Linked DNA regions of Oligoflexus sp.. The protein of the gene in region 1 binds, or shares a complex with, the protein of each later gene. Links are inferred from orthologs where the notes say so. Each region holds a gene or a part of one and is shown on either strand. Other genes may lie near its edges.

What was found.
Region 2: the proteins of VFO10_RS21280 (region 1) and VFO10_RS24295 are in contact, whole or in part, in a cryo-EM structure (PDB 9DDO), measured with the Escherichia coli proteins. The link is inferred for Oligoflexus sp. from one-to-one orthologs.

The regions. Positions count from the first base shown.
Region 1 is NZ_DASTAT010000097.1:63,391-73,388, reverse strand. Bases 2,578-5,575 are described here. They hold VFO10_RS21280 (ExbD/TolR family protein), read right to left. Parts: upstream 4,294-5,575; coding sequence 3,862-4,293; downstream 2,578-3,861. Other genes in these bases: bioB (biotin synthase BioB), read left to right, coding at 5,415-5,575; VFO10_RS21275 (MotA/TolQ/ExbB proton channel family protein), read right to left, coding at 4,306-5,202; VFO10_RS21285 (TonB family protein), read right to left, coding at 2,976-3,836; VFO10_RS21290 (hypothetical protein), read right to left, coding at 2,578-2,951. Also shown: VFO10_RS21295 (7TM diverse intracellular signaling domain-containing protein), read left to right, coding at 1-1,511; more of VFO10_RS21290, read right to left, coding at 1,524-2,577; more of bioB, read left to right, coding at 5,576-6,473; VFO10_RS21265 (8-amino-7-oxononanoate synthase), read left to right, coding at 6,473-7,624; bioA (adenosylmethionine--8-amino-7-oxononanoate transaminase), read left to right, coding at 7,726-9,717; VFO10_RS21255 (hypothetical protein), read right to left, coding at 9,743-9,998. UniProt on the Escherichia coli protein: Involved in the TonB-dependent energy-dependent transport of various receptor-bound substrates.
Region 2 is NZ_DASTAT010000111.1:5,878-15,701, forward strand. Bases 3,201-6,024 are described here. They hold VFO10_RS24295 (energy transducer TonB), read left to right. Parts: upstream 3,201-4,170; coding sequence 4,171-4,878; downstream 4,879-6,024. Other genes in these bases: VFO10_RS24290 (hypothetical protein), read left to right, coding at 3,201-4,011; VFO10_RS24300 (hypothetical protein), read left to right, coding at 4,946-5,524; VFO10_RS24305 (hypothetical protein), read left to right, coding at 5,673-6,024. In the rest of the region: VFO10_RS24280 (ABC transporter ATP-binding protein), read right to left, coding at 1-347; VFO10_RS24285 (adenylate/guanylate cyclase domain-containing protein), read left to right, coding at 502-2,799; more of VFO10_RS24290, read left to right, coding at 2,950-3,200; more of VFO10_RS24305, read left to right, coding at 6,025-6,389; VFO10_RS24310 (hypothetical protein), read right to left, coding at 6,433-6,774; VFO10_RS24315 (hypothetical protein), read right to left, coding at 6,955-7,893; VFO10_RS24320 (SpoIIE family protein phosphatase), read right to left, coding at 7,968-9,824. UniProt on the Escherichia coli protein: Interacts with outer membrane receptor proteins that carry out high-affinity binding and energy dependent uptake into the periplasmic space of specific substrates such as cobalamin, and various iron compounds (such as iron dicitrate, enterochelin, aerobactin, etc.).

The DNA.
Region 1 (9,998 bases):
TCGTCCAAGCCATCCTGATCTCAAAGCGTTTCTCACGCGCCTTCCGCCGCCTTAAAGTAGCCGAGGTCGAAATCCGGCAGCTCAATGATGATCTGGAACGCAAAGTCAAAGACCGCACCCAAACGATTCGCATTATTCTTGATAACGTCAAAGCAGGATTCTTACTGATCGGTCCTGATCTGACCGTGAAAGAAGGCTTCACCAAATCCTGCCAGGAAATTTTTGGCCGTACCATCACCGTCGGTCAGAAGCTGCAGGATCTTCTTGATTTGACAGAGCGCGAGCGCGCGCACTTTCAAATGGCCGTTTCCCAGGTTTTCTCGGGCCTGCTTCCCGATGAGGTCAGCCTCAGCCAAATTCATGGTCGCATCACGATCGACCAGAGAGCCGTCTCCCTCCAAGGCTCGATAGTTCGGGACCAGGGTGACGCCGTCTATGCGATCCTTTTTACCATCACGGATGTGACGGGCCTTGTGAATGCGGAAAAGGATGCCCAGATCAATCAAACGCTTTTGAACATCATGCAGGATAGGGCCGGCTTTCAAAGCTTTCTCGCGGAATCGATGCGCGATCTGCGGGCCGCCATGGACGCCCAGGCCCAGGCTGACAGTCAACGCGTGCGGATGATCCTTCATACCCTGAAAGGGAACTTTGCTATCTATGGTCTGGATGAAGTCGCGCAGTCCATTCATCAGATCGAGGATCAGAATGAGATTGGTGGGGAGGAACTGGAAAGGGTAAGCGCGCAGGTTGACTTTTTCCTGAGCCGCCATCAGGATCTTCTTGGGCTGGACAGCGGATTGGATGCGCCCAAGGGAATTTTCGTCTCCAATAAGGTCTTGGATCAGCTGAGCGTCTCACTCCAAAGCGCAAGGGCTCTGGACGAGGTCACGCGGGCCTTTGAGGTCTGGGTTCAGGACGCCCGCATGGTGCCCATCCGTTCTCTCTTCGGCGCCATGCTCACTCATACCAGTCGCCTTGCGGCGCAACTCGGCAAGGACGTGGATATTCACGTTCAGGGGGGTGACGTGCTGGTCAATCCCGAGCTGCTGGGCCCGGTGATCAGCACGATGCCTCATCTGCTTCGCAATGCTTTGGATCATGGCATTGAAACTCCCGAACAAAGATCCAACAAATCATCGCGGGCGCGTCTTGATCTTTCGATCGAACGTAATCCGGGCCAGATTCTGATAACTGTGGCGGATGACGGTCAGGGCCTCGACTGGGAGCGCATTCGCGAAGTCGCTGTGGAAAAGGGGCTCGTCACGCCTGAAGCCTTTGATCAGGCTTCTGAAGAAGACAGGGCTCGTCTTATCTTTATGCCTGGCTTCTCCACGACCCAGACACTCTCGGAAATTTCGGGGCGCGGTGTGGGTATGAGCGCGTTGCTGGCCGCTGTGCAGCAGTTGGGTGGTGAGATCAAGGTGAAGAGTCAGAGGCATCGGGGCTGCCGTTTTGAAATTTCCATCCCCGATGCCGCTCGCGTACCTCTCGTGCCACAGGTGGCCTAAGAGGACTTCGTATTACAAAGACTTACGATTCGACGACCAGGCCGGCGTTTGCGCATCGTAGAGTCCGCTGATTTCAAGCTTGTGCTGATTGCTGCCGTCGCGATTCATGATCCAAAGCGTATTCAAACCCTTGGCATTCGAATCGCCGATCCGGTTGGATTGAAAGACGATCAGCTGGCCGTTCGGCGAGAAGCTCGGATTTTCGCTGTCGCCGCTTTTCAGGGTCAAGCGTTCCAGCTGCGTCCCATCCGGGTTCATCATGAAGATATCCCAACGGTCGATATCCCGGTCATAGCCACCAAAGGCGATCTTGTCTGATTCCGGCGTCCAGGCCGGCGTTGCATTATACCAGCCCGAATAGGTGAGGCGCTTATCGCTGACAATCTTCGGCGTGTCCCCGTTCCAGCTGAGCGAAGCAACAAAAATATGCGGATTGCCAAAGCGTCCTGATACCCAGGCCAGCCACTTGCCGTCCGGAGAGAATTTCGGATCCACATCCAGGCCCGAACCTTCCAGAAGAATCTTACGATCCGTACCGGCGGGCGTGATGCTGAAGATATCGGTATCATCACCGCGCGAACTGGTGTGGGCGAGGATCTTGCCATTCGGCGCGAAGCTGCCCCCGGAATCAAGTCCTGGCGTGGTCGTCACGCGGCGCTTGGTACGCGTGGTCGTATCGTAAACGAAGAGGTCCGGAGACTTGGTTTCATAGGATGTATAGACGAGGTAACGGCCGTCTGCGCTCCAGGCGGGCGAAAGGTGCGGAAAATCCCCATCGGTGATCTGCGTGATGTTGGAGCCATCAAAGTCGGCCACGAAGATTTGCTTGCTGGCGGCTTTGCTGCGACGTCCGACGAAGGCGACCTTGGAATTGAAGATACCGGATTTTCCTGTGTAAGCTTCCAGAAGAAAATCCGCGTACTGGCGCAGGGACGCCTTGTAATCGGTGATGTGGGTGAATTGCTTGGCCAGGATTTCCTGACTGCGATTCACATCGAAGGTCTTGAAGGAAAGCGTGAGACCCTTGCCCGGATCTTCCGTCAGAGCGCCCATAGTCAAAGATTCCACACCAAGGGCACGCCACTGGACGACTTCCTCGCCGGTCAAACCTTTGCTCTCGGTAATCCAGGTCGCCGATTCCGTGGTCTTGCGGGCCTTGGCATACTGATCCCAGGCACCCTGGTAAGCGCCTTCTGCCAAAGCCGAGAAAAAGCCTGAGAATTGCAGCAGGCGGATCAGTTCCTGCGAGCCTTCCTCGGCCAGCTTCTTACCCTGTGGACTCTGCACCTGGCCGGCAACCTGAATTTTAGGAATGGCCACGACGGTCTTGCGGAAGGCGGGGTTATCGATATTAATCTTGATCGGACTCGTACTCTCAGCAGCGACGCCCTTTTCGCAAAGGGACCAGAATCCCATCAGCGCAATCAACCAAAGCTTCATAACCTATTTACTCCTCTGCAGCGTTCAGCGCTTGCAAGTTAACTGAATTTCCACCCCGGCCATTCCCTTCGGAGGCGGGTTGAACGGCGCGGACCTTTGCGCCGTCTGAACACAGTATCCATCGAAAGTGTCGTCGCCCGAGCTTTCCTGGACCTGAACATCCATAAGCTCGCCACGCACACTGAGCTGCACTCGAATGACGGTAAACATATCCTTCCGGGTCAGCTGATAGGTCGTAGGCAGCGCATAGTTTCTGCGCAAGGTCGAATTCAAATAGGCCGAATAGCGATTGTTCTCCGCGATCGCCACGATACCGCCACTCGAATTTTGAGTGACACCCGCATTCTTCAAAACATCCCGAATCTGCGCCAGGTCCGATTTCTCCTGGGTCTTCAGCTCCTTGGTCTCTTCTTTCTGCTGCTCTTTCAACCGTTCTCGAACAAGGCGCTCCAAGGCCTCAGACTTCTTGAGCTTCACCGCGGCATCCGGTTTCACGATGGCCTGGCCGTCCTCTTCGGTATCCTTGGTGATGTTCTTCCCTTCTTCGATCTTCTCGTCTTTTTTCTCCTCCAGGATGCCTTCCTCTTCCTTGACCTTCTCTTTGATGGTCACGGTCTTCGGCAGCTGGGGGAGCTGGTTCGTCGGAACGCTGGCTTCCTCGGCTTTTTGCGCACTGGGAATGACGGTCTTGGGCGCCGAGCCCATATCGACCTCGCTCAGGAGTTCGGTATCAATGCTGTACTCTTCCAAAGCGGGCTTCGGAAGACCGAAAAGATTGAACATGCTCAGAATGAAGCCCACAAGGTGGGCCGCTACGGATATACCGATGAAGAGCATGAGCGAGCGGGATTCGCGGGCCGTCACTTCATTTTCGGAATCACTCATCGAAGCCAAGGGCGTCCCTCGTCCATTATTGGGGTTTAGTCGGAGCCTGGGTCAGCATGCTGATCCGGGTCACGCCGGCAAGCTTGGCCGCACTCATCGCGTCCACCACGCGACCATAGACCACGGTCTTATCCGCGCGAATATAGAGTTCTTTCTTTTCACGCTGCTGATACAGCTCTTTCAACCGGATATCGAGGACACCGGCGGGAACTTCCATCTTCTCAATGAAGTATTCGCCTTTCTGATTGATCGAGAGCACCACGCGGTCTTCCGCCATATCCCGACTGCGGGCCTTGCTGCTGGGAAGATCGACGTTGATTCCGCCAATGGAAAGCGGAGCGGTCACCATGAAAATGATCAGGAGCACGAGCATCACGTCGACCAATGGCACGATATTGATGTCGGCCATGGCTCCGTTATCGTCATCACCATCAGACTGCGACTGTTTAAATTCCATGAGTCTTCTGCCTCACAGGGGTGATTGAGTGGTGGCGGCTCCACCCTTCTTTTCGCTGACCAGATAGCGGCCGACTATATTCAGAAAGTCCGCGCAGAAACCATCCAGAGAGCCGATCAAGTTGCGGATGCGGGCATTGGCGGCGTTGAAGCCGATAACCGCGGGAATAGCAGCCAGAAGACCGAAGGCGGTCGCGATCAGAGCTTCCGAAATACCAGGGGCCACGGCCGCGAGACTGGCCGAACCGGTGCGCGCGATGCCTTCGAACGATCCCATGATACCCCAAACGGTTCCAAAGAGACCGATAAAAGGCGCCGACGACGCGATGATGGCCAGGAGCGACAGATAGGATTCCAGTTTCTTCTTTTCCAGGCGTTTGGCTTTGCCGAGCGAGCGATTCAGGTTGTCGATCGCGGCATTGATCGCCAGCTGGTGCTGGGTCGTGTTCTCTTTCATCTGGCTGCCGCGCACGAGTTCCGCGTAGCCGGTCCGGAAGATTTCCTTGGCCGGGCTGTAAGGATATTCGCCAAGGCGGCTGTTCAAATCATTCAGCGAGCGGCTTTCCCAGAAATTTTTGATGAAGGCCTCGCTCGTGGCCGTGTGTTTCTTCAGGACGACCAATTTCCAGATGAAGATGGCCCAACTGATAATGGAAAAGCCGATCAGCACCACCAGCACGCTGAAGACCACGATACCGCTGCGCCAGGCCTGAGAAAGGATGGAATGCGAACCAAAATCAGCGACTTCGGTTGCGGTCTCCTCCAAGCCCTCACCGGCTGTGGCTTTGCTCGCATCTTTGGCTGGGACATCCTGCGCCATTAGAGCTGCGCCTGAACCCAGACTGAGGAAAAAGATCAAACTCAAACCCGTTACGATGCGAAAAATCCGGTGCAGTGCGAAGTTCAACATCTGGCGCAAGACTCCCGATTGGTAATTTTGACATTTCTACTATACTACAATCGCCGTTTCGTACCTGTCATCACTTAGGAGCTAAGATTGCTACCACGTTGCACCGTTTTCGCCAATATCTCTCGCAAACACCCGTGAATTGTACTAAGACTGAGGCCCAATGGAGGATCAAAAGAGGGGGTTTTTGGATGTTGGACCTGGAACAATTGGCCTTGGGCGAACCACGCTACGACCTGACTCGCGAAGAGATCCAGGCGATCTACGATTTGCCCATCACCACCCTGGTGTATCTGGCGCAAAGTGTCCATAGACGCTACTACGCTCCGGATGAAATTCAGATGAGCACACTGCTGTCGATAAAAACCGGCGGCTGCAAGGAAAACTGCGCGTACTGCCCGCAGAGCGCCCATTACGAAACCAATGTGGCCGCGCATGGGCTTCTGCCCGTGGAAACCATCGTGAGCGCTGCCAAGGAAGCCAAGGAAAATGGTTCGAGCCGTTTCTGTATGGGAGCGGCCTGGCGCAATCCGCCGAAGAAAGGACCGCAGTTCGATCAGGTCCTGGAAGCGGTACGTGAAGTGCGTAAATTAGGCTTGGAAGTCTGTACGACTCTGGGCATGCTCGACACAGAGCAGGCGCAGCAGCTCGCGGAAGCCGGCGTTTATGCCTATAATCACAACCTCGATACCTCGCCGGAATACTACGGCGACATCATCAGCACACGCGTCTATCAGGATAGGCTCGACACGCTCGACAACGTACGCAAAGCGGGCATGACCGTCTGCTGCGGCGGCATCGTCGGCATGGGCGAAACCAAAGGCGATCGCGTGGGCCTTCTGCATCAGCTCCATTCCCTGAGTCCACATCCTGAATCGGTTCCGGTCAACCTTTTGGTCAAAGTCGAAGGCACGCCTTTGGCGGATAAAGACGAAATCGACATCTTCGAGATGGTTCGCACCATCGCCACGGCCTGCATTATCATGCCGGCCAGTCGTGTACGCCTCTCCGCAGGCCGCACCCAGATGAGTGACGAGGCTCAGGCCCTTTGTTTCATGGCCGGCGCCAGCTCCATCTTCACCGGCGAGAAACTTCTGACGACGCCCAATCCCGGTGAAGATCGCGATCGCGCTCTTTTCCAGCGTCTCGGTCTAAAACCTGTTGAAGCCGGTGCTTCCGCGTCCGAATATGCTTCCGCCCCCGAACATGCTTCCGCCCCCGAACATGCCAGGAGTGGCAGTGACGCCGGGGTATCCTGCCAAGCGGTTCACTGATGAAAACGCTCGCGGGTCTGATCCAGGAGAAACTGGCGACGCTCGACGCTCTGCAGCGAAGACGTCGCCTCAGGCCTTTAACGGACAGCCGCGGTCTTGATCTCACGCACAATGATTACATGGGGCTGCGTGGCGATCCTGCTTTTCAAAAGCGGGCTCTGGCCGCGGCGGCTCCCTGGCCCGCTGGATCGGGAGCGAGCCGCCTTCTGGGTGGCGAGCACCTGATTTATGACGAGGTCGAACAGGCTTTCGCCGCCTGGAAGGGCGCAGAGAGCGCCCTTTATTTTCCATCCGGTTATGCAGCCAACGAAGCTCTCATGAGCGCCCTGCACCTTGGTGACGCCGTTTATTTTTCCGATGAATGGAACCACGCGAGCCTCATTGATGGCATGCGGCTGGCCCGTCTCAGACCCGAGCACAAGCGAATTTTCCGGCACAATGATTGTCAGGAGCTGGAGCAGCTGCTTCAGGACAGCCGGGCCAGGCTCAAGATTATTGTCGTGGAATCCCTTTACAGCATGGACGGCGACCTTTGTCCGGCCAGGGAACTTGCGGCCCTCGCGCAGCGGTATGAAGCCGTGCTGGTCGTGGATGAAGCCCATGCGCTTGGGGTTTACGGTCCGAAAGGCGAGGGCTGGATGGCAGCTGCGGGCGTATCGCATGACGAATATATTTCCGTCAACCCCTGCGGCAAGGCCATGGCCGGCAGCGGCGCTTTTATCTGCGGCCCTTCCTGGCTTCGCGATCATCTGATCAACACGGCACGCAGTTTTATCTTCACGACCGGAGCCTCGCCCTGGGCCGCTGCGGCTCTTGGGGAAAGTGTTCGGACCATGAAGACCTTGGACGAACAGCGCCGGGTCTTTCAAAAAAGAATCGTGCGCGTGCATGAACATCTGGATGCGCTCGGCTTTAATAAAGGCGCGAGCGCCACGCATATTATTCCGATTATTTTGGGCCCGGAAGCCGACGCTTTGCGCGCCGAAGCTTTCTGCCAGGAACGGGGCGTGCTGGCCCGGGCCATTCGCCCCCCTACAGTTCCCGAAGGCAGCTGCCGCCTGCGTTTGTCGCTGCATGCGGGGCTCACGGATGCGGATGAGGAGAGGCTGAAAAAAGTTCTGAGTGAACTGGCGCAAAAGATTTTACGGTGAAGGCCAGTGAATTGGCGCAAAAGATTTTACGGTGAAGGCCAGCGAACTGGCGCAAAGGATTTTAAGGTGAAGGCCAGCGAACTGGCCCAGAGGATTTTACGATGAAGCTATTCGTAACGGGAACCGGCACGGATGTCGGCAAAACCATAGTATCCGCAGCATTGATGACAGGCGCCCTGCGGCGTGGACAGCCACTGCAGTATTGGAAACCCGTCCAGACGGGTGGTCAGCATCTGGACCGGGATCAGGTGCACGCCCTATGCCCCAAGATGAAAGTCTACGAAGGCCGCGTCTGGTCCTATCCCCTCCCCGCATCTCCGGATCAGGCGGCTCGTGCGGCCGGAATGAAGGCTCCGACTGTGGAAGAGATTGCCGCAGCCCTGCACTCCGATGTCTCTGTTTTGCTGGAAGGCGCCGGCGGTCTGCTCGTTCCCTTGAATGATGAGAATGAAACCTGGCGCGACGCCGCAGTGCGCATGGAATTGCCTGTGGTGCTGGTGGCCAGCAGCGGGCTCGGCACTTTGAATCATACGCTCCTGACGCTTGAAGCTCTTGATCAAGCCGGACTTGATGTTCTGGCTGTCATTGTGAATGGTCCCCCGCATGAAGCCAATATGCAAAGCCTTCGCCGCATGCGGCCTGATCACCGTTTCGTGGCCTTTCCCTGGATGGATTTAAGTTCCCCTGGATCCGAATGGCAAAAAGCCTGCGAAGAACTTTTTGATGCGGTGATCGGGGCAACGCAAAAGCCCGTGGATATCTCCGCCTGGTATGCCTACGATAAAAAACACTGCTGGCATCCCTATACCCAACATCAAACCGCACCCGAACCTTTGCCGCTCGTGAAAGCCCAGGGCATCTATCTGAAAACCCACACGGGCGAAAAACTGATCGACGCCAGCGCCTCGTGGTGGACCAATTCCACAGGTCACGGCCATCCAAAAATCGGAGCCGCCCTGGCGAGGCAGCATCGAAAGATTGATCACTGCATTTTTGCAGGCGCGACCCATGAACCCGCGAGCCTTCTGGCCAAGGAACTGGTCGACCTTTCCCAGGGTCAGCTGCCGCGGGTTTTTTATACGGATAATGGCAGCTGCGCCGTGGAAGTCGCCTTGAAGATGGCCGCTCAAAGCTGGCAGAATCGGGGCGTACATCATCGGAAGAATTTTCTCTTCTTCCGTGGCGCCTATCACGGCGATACCTTCGGCGCGATGTCGGTGGCCTCGACCGAGGGTTTTCATAAAGCCTTTTCCCCCTATCTCTTCGAAGGCAAAAGCCTCAGCCCCGTAACATCGCACGCCTCGCGCCTTTGCCCGCAAGGCCCGGCAGCCCTGCCCGAAGGCCTGAAAGCCCTGGAAAACATGTTCCAGCTCCATGGGAAAGACCTGGCGGGTGTGATCATCGAGCCATTGGTGCAAGGCGCCTCCGGCATGAACATGCAGGACATCACCTGGCTGCAGACCTTGGGACGCCTCTGCCGTGAGTATCAGCTGCCCTTGATTCTGGATGAAGTCTTCACCGGCATGGGACGCCTCGGCTCCTACTTCGCGTTTGAACGCGCCGGTCTTCAGCCCGATATCGTCTGCATAGCCAAAGGCCTGACCGGCGGCACCTTACCGCTGGCAGTGACCCTGACAAGCGAGAGCATGTTTGAATATTTCCTGGATCAGGACGGCAGCAAAGCCATGCTTCACGGCCACACTTTTACCGGCAATGCCCTGGCCTGTGCCACGGCCTTGGCAGCCCTTGATATCTATCGGCGTGAAAGGATTCTGGATCGCGTGCGGGCCATGGAAGAGGAATGCACTCTTTGGATTGAAAACCGCGCTCGGGCCTTTGACCTTGTCTCGCCTCGCGCCATCGGGGGCATTTTAGCCTTTGAATTGCCGGGATCGGGGCCCGGGGATTATTTCCATCCGTTGGCGCAAAAGGTCCCAGGCGTCGCACGACGTCACGGCCTGCTCATGCGAACGCTCGGCAATACGATGTACTTTGTGCCACCGCTTTCCATTCAAAGCTGGGAAGTTCGGGATGCGCTGGGCAGGATGGAACGAACACTCGGCGATCTTCATGAGGGAAGATCAGCCGAGTGATTGCGGAGCCAGGCTGTCGAATCACTCAGTCTTCGTCATCATCGTCTTCAAAGACTTCGTCGAGGGATTCTTCATCGGAATCCTCGTCGTCTTCGTCCAGATACTCGTCATCATCATCAGCGAATTCAACTTCGTCTTCAGCGACGGGGGCAGCGACCACCTCGTCGGCGTCCTCTTCATTGGCTTCACGCCAATCATCTTCCTCGTCCTGGTCCATTTCTTCGACCGCATATTCATCGGCAAGGTCTTCGAAGCGAGTATCGACCCAGTCCTTGGCATCA
Region 2 (9,824 bases), on another replicon or contig:
CGGTTGGGAGCCTTGCCGAAGAGTCCCCGGCTGAAGTTGACCGTACGCCAGACGCTTTCGAACATATCGCTGGTGAGTTCCTGCGGCACCAGTCCGATCTTCGTGCGGGCCGCGCGATAGTCGCGGATGATATCATGACCATCGGCGCGGACTGTCCCCGCGCTGGGGTTCACAATCCCGCAGATGATATTGATCAGTGTGGTTTTGCCGGCACCGTTGGGACCCAGCAGGGCAAAAATTTCCCCGCGCCGGATTTCCAGATTGATATTCGTGAGCGCCTGATGCCCCGAAGCGTAGGTCTTGTTCAGACCAGTGACAGAAATAATTGCGGGTTCCATTGCTTGCATGCCTTCACCTGGACAAGGTTTTTCGTACCCTAGCACAGGCCCGCGCGGGCGTCCACCGGCAAGGATCGCTCCTTGTCCTCATCGTCCACCTTCCTTACGATGGAAGGAAACGAATACTCGGCCCTGCGCGAGGATGCTATGCTGTGGTTCCTTCATGAGATCTAAACGGGTACCGGGTTATGTAACCCTGTTCGCGATGGGTCTGATCCTGTCGCTCTATGCCCTGGGGGTCCTTTCCTCCCTGGACGATAAGAGCGTGCGTCCTCTGGAATTCAGACTGCGGAGTTTTCTGCAGAAGTCCCCCACGTTGGATCCACGCCTCAAAATTTATTCCTACGATGATTCCACCCTGCGCTTCACAAAAAAGCCGGATCTTGATTTCGAACTCTGGCTGAAGCTTCTGAAGACCATCAGTGATGCAGGCCCACGCCGCATCATGATCGACAAGATCTTCGCGGTCGTCGACAGCGTGACTCCGCTCGATGCGCTGAAGCCTGAATTCGAGAAGATCAAGGCGGATGTCGTCACCGCCGTCTATGCTGGATCGAACGTCATCAAATTCAAAGAGCCCCTGCCCACCGACTTCAAAGGCTTCGCATTATCCCAATGGACGGGGCGCACCTTGGGGGCCGACGAACTGAGTTGGATGCAGCTGCAGCCGGGCTATGTCTATGGGCCTGATCCTGAACTGTGGGAAGGCTTTCATAGCTTCGGACATATTCTTTATCCAAGGCAGGGCATGGTGAATCTCTTTCACCGCTATGAGCCCGCGCATGCCGTGCCGCATTGGAGTCTGCTGGCCGCCGACACCATCAAACTCGATGAAGAAGGCCCCAGCATCAACGGTCAGCCCGTCCCGCATATTCAGGGCCAGGTGGCGGTGAACATGGTCGATGTCGCAGTCCTTGAGCGTAATATCTATAGCCTCGCGTCCGTTATTCATCGCAGCCGCGAAGGGTTGAGCATGAGCGGGCGCATCAAGCCTGACCAGCTGGTGATCCTTCTGCCCGCGATGTTCACAGGCAACACCGATCGCGTGGAAACGCCTCTGGGCAGCGTGCCCGGTTCCTATGTGGTGCTTTCGATGATCAATAGCGTCCTGACCGGACAGTGGATTCACACCGTTCCGATGAGTCCATGGGAAATCATCATCTTCGCGGCCATGGGCTGGCTCGTCACGCTTCGCTTTCATGCGGTGGCGACGCCTCTTTTTCTTCTTGCAGCTCTCGCGTTCACCGGCATCAGTGGGGTGCTCGCCTTCGTCTATGCATCCTGGCAGTTGCCTTGGCTCTCCGCAGGCCTCGCCCTGGGGACCTCGGGGCTTTTGAATCTTCTGTGGATCGCCATGGTCCGCGTGCGGGAAGCGCAAAGGATCACCCGCGCGGTTTCGGGCCTTGTGCCGCAGGATCACATCGAAGCCCTGCTGAAGGGCGAAAAGAGCCTGGAATTCGAGCCGGAAGGTCATGTCGTGAGCATCATGTTCGTCGACATCGTGGGCTTTTCCCTGACCACCAAGAAACTTTCCGCGAGCGAAACCTTTCTGCAGCTGAAAGCCCTGCTCGCCGACATCACGGACATCGTGCATCAGCATCAGGGTACCATCGACAAAACCCTGGGTGATGGTCTCCTCTGCTTTTTCGGTTACAACATACTCGGTCAGCCCACGCAGCATCACGCGGACCAGGCGGTCCGCTGTGCGATCCAGATTCAAAAGAAGATCTTCCAGCATAGCCTTGAGGCTTCGGAAGCCGGCAAGGCGCTTTATCCTTTGCGCATAGGCGTGAATACGGCCTCGGTCTTCATCGGCAATATCGGCAACCGGCAGCGGTTTGATTTCACGATGATCGGTGATGGCGTGAACTTCGCAGCGCGACTGGAGACGGCCTGCGCACCCTTTAAAATCATGATCGGTCCCTCGACCAAGGCGCAGCTGATGGAAATTTCTCCCGATCATCCCAGCATGCGCAAACGTCATGTGATGGTGAAGCATACCTCCGAACTTTTGGAGGCCTGGGAAGTGGATCCCTTCCATAATTCCGGCGAAGACATCGAACGCATCGAAAAGCTCTATTGGAATTATGCCGGCATCTATCAGCGCGACACGCGACATCCGGCCGCCAGCAGTCACGGGATACGCTTCAGCAGCGGCATGGGCCACTTTCAGCTGCTGAATTATTCCGTGTCCGGCCTTGGTCTGAAGAGCGACATCTTCCTGGCCCAGGGCGTGGTGCTCACTCTGAACCTTGAGAGTGATGATCCCGATATCCAGAACGAACTGCATCAGTGGGGCCTGTCCTCGCTCGTGGTCGAGATCTGCTGGGGGAGTCCACGCGTGGAAGGCTTCGAGCATGGGGTTCGCTACGTCGGCCTCAGCAGCGATCAGAAAAACCGCATCTTTTCGCTTTTCCACGAACGCCAAAAGCCTTCACTCCACGGGGTCCCATCCTTCTGAATCTGCTGTCAGGAAATAATTCCGGATTAAGCTGCCATTTCCCAAGGCTGGTGACCTCATTCAAATAGCTTAGAGTCTGACCGATACGTAGTTATCAAGCCCTGTTAAAAATCTGTCGAGGAACGCGCCATGCAATGGACGACGAGATTCTTGAGCGTCTTACTGCTTTTGCAGCTGTTCACGACGGCCTGCGAGGAAACGAAGGATACGCGGAACATGCCCTCGTCCGATGACGCGAGCGAGGAGCAGCTGGCTACCGCACCCGCGCCGGTCACAGGCTCTTACCTCCGCTGCTCCTATGTCGAAGATCCAAAAAGCTCCGGCAACACGCCCGTGGGCTGCAATCCCTATGACGAGAACAACAGGATCATCGACCTGGACATCGCCGGTTCCGAGCCGCGCTGGTCCTATGACAGCCGCCTGGCCGTTACGTTCACCCGCAATTACATCGACCCGAAGGGCGTGCGCTGGCAGGGCCGCTTTGATTTTGCAGCGACCGACACCCTGGATCGCGTGACCCAGATCCTGGAAACACAGATCACTCTTATTTTCAACAAGAACGGGACAGGCCAGCCCATCACCCTTCAGGACAAGATCAAAAACATCCTGATGGGCCTTGCCGAGCATCGCTTTGTAAAGCTCGCCTACCAGTCCATCCACATGAATGCGCCGACGGACACGAGCGTCATCGCCGATACGGTGGACTTTGAATTCAAGATTGATGGCGTCTGGGAAAAGGTCAAAATCCGCCTGGATTCCCTCGATTTTACGGCCCACACCATGGAGTCCGATCGCTTTGCGTTTCAATTCAAAGGCAGTGAAGCGGACTGGAGAATGTACCTCGGAACCGGCATGGGCCGTGAACTCGCCCAGATCCTGAGTACGACCCGTCCCGAACTCTTGGATTGGAAAGCGTCCAACGGCACCAGCTGGACCTTTGATCCCACTTCATCCTTTGCGAGCAGCGAACCCTATGACCTGAAAAACAGCGCCAGTCCCATCGAAGTGATCATCGATATGGGCGTTAAAAAACGCTTTCATGGCTTTCGCATGGATGGGGGGCTCGCCAACCCCGGCCGGACCTTCCCCAATGGATTCCCGGATCGCTTCCACTTCCTCTATTCCGATGACGGCATCAATTGGAAAAAGTTCGAGGGCAGCGAAATAAGCCTGTCCGGGCGCGGAAACCTCGAATGGTCCTGGGAGAAATGATCGAACCCAAACCCTCGGCATCCCTGGCCTTTATCAGGGATTCTTAAGATTTCGCCCAAAACTCCGATAGTGCCACGGGTCCTCGTTTGACTGCGAGGGCCTTGTGGATCAGACGCGCATTCGTTGAGCGGAAGCGGATTTGAGTGGAGCGGAAGGCTTATGAAACGCATCTTTCAGTCGTTCGATCGCCATGCCTCGTGGCTGGCCGTAGGCGGGTCCATCGTCCTGCATCTTCTGATCATCATCGCCATGCGCTGGCACAGAAATCAGGAACCCATCATCATAGAGAAGCCGCCGGTCGCGCGCATCCGTATCCTTTCCAATCCGAACGGCAATCCTGCGACTCCGGTAAAAACCGCAGAAGTCAAAGTCAAGCCGACTCCCAAGCCCAAGAATAAACCGAAGCCCAAACCCAAGACCAAATTGGCCAAAAATAAAGTCATGAAAAAAGCCGTCGTGGAAAAGGTCAAGGAGGAGGAAGCCCCACCGCCGCCACCGAACAATGCGCCGCAGAGTTTCGGCGACAATCAGGAAGTCGGCATGGTGGGCACGGGCGCCAGCAACACCCGGGGCCCCAGCGATCCCAACGCCAGCACTGACTGGTTACCAATTGAGCAGGTCAAACCCAAAATGCCGCGTGAAGCTGCCTTGAAGGGCATTGAAGGCTTCATCACCTTCACCTTTGATATAAACGAGGATGGTCGCGTCGAAAATATCAAGGTTTCTGCCGCGGAAAACCGTTCTGTCTTTGAAGCCGAGGCCCGAGCGGCAGTGCGTAAATTTCGCTATCGTCCCCGCAAAGTCAATGGCCGCCCGGTCCGCGTGGTGGGCCACAGCTTCACCGTCGTCTTTACTCTGACCCACTAAAGCCTTGCACTAGGCTGCCCGGACGGATTCCTGGTACAATGGAATCTCGACTAGGAAAGGCAGCCTCATGAAAAAAATACTCTTGATTGGTCTTGCTTTGGCCACCACTCTGGGTGCCGGTTTTCTTCTTTATAAAAAATCCAAACCCGCTCCGCAGGACGAAGAGGTGCTGATGCCTCCACCCCCTGCGGCCACGGCGGAACGCGAGGAACCCATTCCTGCGGAACCGCCCCCTGTTACTCCCGAGCCTGAATCATCGGTGAATTCCGCCGAAAAACCGAAGGCCAAGACGAAGTCCAAGGCTGCGTCCGGGCATTTTGAAATGTCGCGCCCCGCTTCGCGGCACGATGATGTGGATCCTGCGGATAATCCCGGCTACGGCAAGGCCCGTGAACAAAGGCTCTGGGAGATTTTCAAAAGCGATCCCGACCTTTCCCGTTCGGTTCTCGTCAAAAAAATTCAATGCCGGGTCGATACCTGCATCGTCGAAGCGGAATCGAAGGACGGTGACGCCGATCGCTTTCAATCGCTCATGCTGGCTCTGACCAAACAGTATCCATGGATCGGCAACAAGATTGATGTGACGACGCCTGATGGTGATCCGCTCAAGGCGCGGTTTGTCTACTTCCAGGAAACACCGAAATAAGCGCGAGACAGGCGGCGACAGAGGCTGAAGAAAACTGTGGCCGCCAGGTGACACTCACAGGGCAGCTTTCCCCCTATCAACCCTCCTCATCTGCGTCCGATCAAAGTCAGGAGTCGAAAGACTCCTTGAAACACTTTGGGAGGACTGTATGCATTTCAAGACAGCGTGGCTCATCGCTCTCGTCGGCCTCGCCTTCATGCCTGCGCTGGGGTTCAGCCAGACCCTGAGTCAGGTCTATGGCGACAGCCTGACCAAGCAGGCCCAGACGATTTACGTCAAAGGCACGGCGGGAATGACAACCTTCGACAGCGAAGCGGCGGGCAGCAAGGAAACGCGTAACACAAGCGAGATGGAATTCGGCGGCTGGATGGGTGAGAAGCGGATCATGGGTTTGAAAGTCGGGCATTCGTATCACGACGTGCCCTTCGAATTGAATCAGGCTCACTCCCGCACGGCGATGACCGATGTGCGGCTCCTGGCTCGCATCTGGTTCCTGCAGCCTTCGGTCGGCATTTCCTTGACGGAATGGGACGTGACCAGCGCCGCGGCACCCGCGGTCGGACTCTTCGCCACCGGATTGAATGCGGGCCTGGGTTTGATCGTGAACCTGCATCAGGGACTCGTGTTCAATGCGGATCTGATGCGCGTGCAGAGCCTCCGAACCTTTGATAAGCTCGAACGCAATTCGAAGCTCGGGACCCGCGAAGATGCCGACGCTCACTTCGCCTTTGATCTGACGGAACGCATCGTGGATTTCATCGTGGGCTATAGAATGAGGCGCTACTCTGTAACCATCGAGGACAGTACGTTTCGCGAGTCCAGTCAGGGAGCTTATGTGGGGCTGCGGCTCGGTTACTATTTCTAAAAAGAAGCGGCGGGTGCCTGGACCCGCCGCATGAAACCAACCGTCAACGAACGAGAGTATAGCCTTTTTCGCGTGCGCCAGCCTCGGAGGCGAAGCATTCGCGCACGTCCGACTTCTCGGCGCTCAGCATTTTTTCATAGCCTGGACTGTCCTTGGCATAATAGCGACCGGCGCTGGTATCCGCAGCCACCGGGCAGGCGATCGACTGAATGGCCTGGCCAGCTTTTTTTGCGCCTGTCGCCACACCTGCGGCCACTTCGCGCCCGCCCTCCTTGATATTCTGCCAGCCTTCCTTGAAATGCTGTTTGGGGTCAGAATTCTGTGACTCTGCCGCGTGCGAACAGCTGGCGAGAATCAGGAGTGCAGGTCCCAACAAAAATTTCATGCGTATAGTCCTTTTCCAAAAAAGTCCCAAGCGGACATGGCATCCGCGTGCAGAACATTATTGCAAGGATCGGGCACAAGCAAGAGGGTTCAGGAAGGGGGCATTCTCAAGGTCTGAAAGGCAGCATTTTGTAGGAAAAAGAGGACAGCCTGTCCTCCTTCTGCGACATCCGCCACGCGTTTACAGCGTGAAAGGCGGCACCACGAAGGCGACCGGCAATTTGTCCCGCTCGGCCATCGCTTGAATGGCATCAATCCCCTGACGCAGATGGGGCAAAAATTTCTGGGCGGTTTCCTGATGAAAGCCTATCGAAATATAAATATCGCGGCGCGGATCCTTCTTCCAAAGCTCCACGTTTTTTTGAAAGGTCGCGGCGATCACTTCTCCGCTCACGTAATCCGCAAGGCAGCCGTTGTTCGGAAGTTCCAGCATGGAAAGACCCGAACCCAGCTCGATGCGATAGGGTTGGCTGGTCGCGGTCGTGTCAGGCCATAGTTTTCCGACCACAGGATAAAGGAGCGACTTGCCCCAGCGCTCCTTCAGGTATTCCGCCGAGGTCGCCGAGGAATCGAGTGTGATGCCTTCGCGGGCCAGCGCACGGAACACATGCTTATCCGCCTGCCAGGCTCCTGCGCGGAAACTCCGTGGACGATCAAAGCCATGCTGCACGAGTTTCTTCACGCTGAAGCGAATGAGCTGCTGCAGCTCCTTTTCATTGTAAGCAGCCATGTTCACATCATGCCCGCAGTCCGGATCGCACTGACTCAAATCAAGCGGGCCGCGAAACGCCGGCTCGGTGCGAAAGGCCACGCCCGCGGCTTCGACCAGGCTCTTCCAGGCATGGATATGCAGCCCGTGCTCATCACCTTCACGCAGGACGGAGCGAATCGCGGCGGTCGTCAGGCGCGGATCGGCATCAGCCTTCGTATAATAGGCGGCATTCAGAAAATGCTGCAAAGGCACCTTCGGGTAGTCGTGACGAAAATGCTCCATGGCGGCGAGGTTCTGCGGATCGAGATTGCGTCCCTCCCAATCGACGCTGACAACCACACGCAGGGCGGCCTGAGCCGAATTCGAAAGCAGGAGGAGCAGAAAAATTAGCGAGGCTTTCCGATTCATAAAGTAAGCGTCCTGTTCAAGGGAATCCTGGCCCCTTTTGTACAGGACTTGCTCAAGGGCCTCAACCGTCAGATTCAGGCCGCGTTTTGAAGTGAAGTCAGTTTGATGACCAGGAGGGTCATATCATCGTCAAAATGATCGCCACTGTGTTGGTTGACGATTCCCTGCCAGATGGATTCCAGCACGGCTTCCGGGTCCGCATGAGTCTTCAGGCTGTTCACGATCACATCCGAGCGGCCTTTTTGCGAAACGCCAAAATCATTTTCGACAAGGCCATCTGTAAACAGAAGGAGCATATCATTTTTTGTCAGAGTCAGTCTCACCGGCGTCAGATTGCAGCCATGCTGAAGCCCCATCAGGGATCCGCCGCGCAGCAGGGCCGAAACCCGGGGGCCATTCTTCAGAAAGATATTGCGATGGCCGGCGTTGATGTAAATGGCCTCGCCGCTGCGATGATCAATGCCGACCAGAACCGCCGAAGCGAAGTGATTGGTGCGCGCGAAGTAATCGCACATCACCTGGTTCACATCGTTCATCACTTTCCGGCAGGATTCATCCAGCGACAGCGTCGTTTCATAAAGTCCTTTGACGGCTGCATTCAAGGCGCCGGTGAACGCGGATGAAATGATGGCCGCTGTGATGCCATGACCACTGACATCACCGACCACCACATAGGAAAAGGAACCGCGCGGATCAGCCAGACAGCTGAAGACATCGCCGCCGCTTTCTTCGCAGGGACGGTAGCGATAGGCGAGCTGAAAGTATTCAGGATTGAGGTCGTTTTTCATAAGAGCCGTATGAGCAAGGCCAGCCGCTTCCACGGAGACTTTCAGAACAGATGCATTCTGAGTGGCCTCGCGCAGGTGATAGGACAGAAGGAAAGACAAAAAGAGACTCTGAATCAGAACGGTGAAATGCAGCGAGTAGACGAAAAGCGGATGCCCAGGGATGATCCCGACCACCATGCCGTTGAAAAGTCCCACGCCGACGATGGGAAAGATCCAGGATACGAGGTAATTTCGGGCGATGGGCAGCCGCTGCCGAATCGCGGCGATCGAGGTGGCGGCCAGCAGGACGGGAAACACCAGCGCGACGGTTGCCGAGGCCTGCATCATGATCGGATAGGGCAGCACCAGAACCAGGAGCGCAATCAAGGCCTGAATCGCGACCCAGCCCTTGACGATCTGGTTCAATCGCCGGGAGTAGGACGCCGTTTCCAGGATTTTGGATGTGAAAAGGGCTCCCCAGATCAAGGAGCTCGAAATCATGATGACGTTGAAGCGCTTGTTCCAGACATAGTTATCATGGAAGATGAATTCCTGCACATAGCCATCCCAGGCCGCAAACATAACCAGCCACGACAGAGTATTCAGGAAATAATAGAGATAGGCCTTGTTATAGGTGTAAACGAAGAAGACGAGGCCGTAGAAAGCCGCGACCGCCATGATCCCGGCAAATATTCCATAGAGCAGTTCTTTCATCCGCAGATGCTCGGGGAAGGATTCCGCGGAGTGAAGATGCATCGGCAAAAGGATGGTATCCGAGCTCGCCACGCGCAGATAAAAAGTGGTCTCGCTGCGGGCCGGAAGATCCAGGCGATGGGTCGCGCGGTTGTTCGGCAGCTCACGATCCTTCAGCAGCGTCGACACGCCCGCGTCGCGCCTGATCCACTGGCCGTTTTCCAGCATAAAAAGGCTGAACTGATCTATCCAGCTGACTTCAAGTTCCAGATAAAGGCTTCGATCCTGATCGCTGACGTTGCGAAGCAGCAGGCGATACCAGTAGGTGGACTTCGCGTAACCAAAGGCCGGCACACGATAAGGATTCGGCTTGAATTCCAGCTCCCGGACCTCGTCAAAGTCGAGCGTGCCGCTGGCGTCTTCATGAAAATCGAGATCAAGGCCCAGGAGCTTTTCCGAAAAATCGTCGTC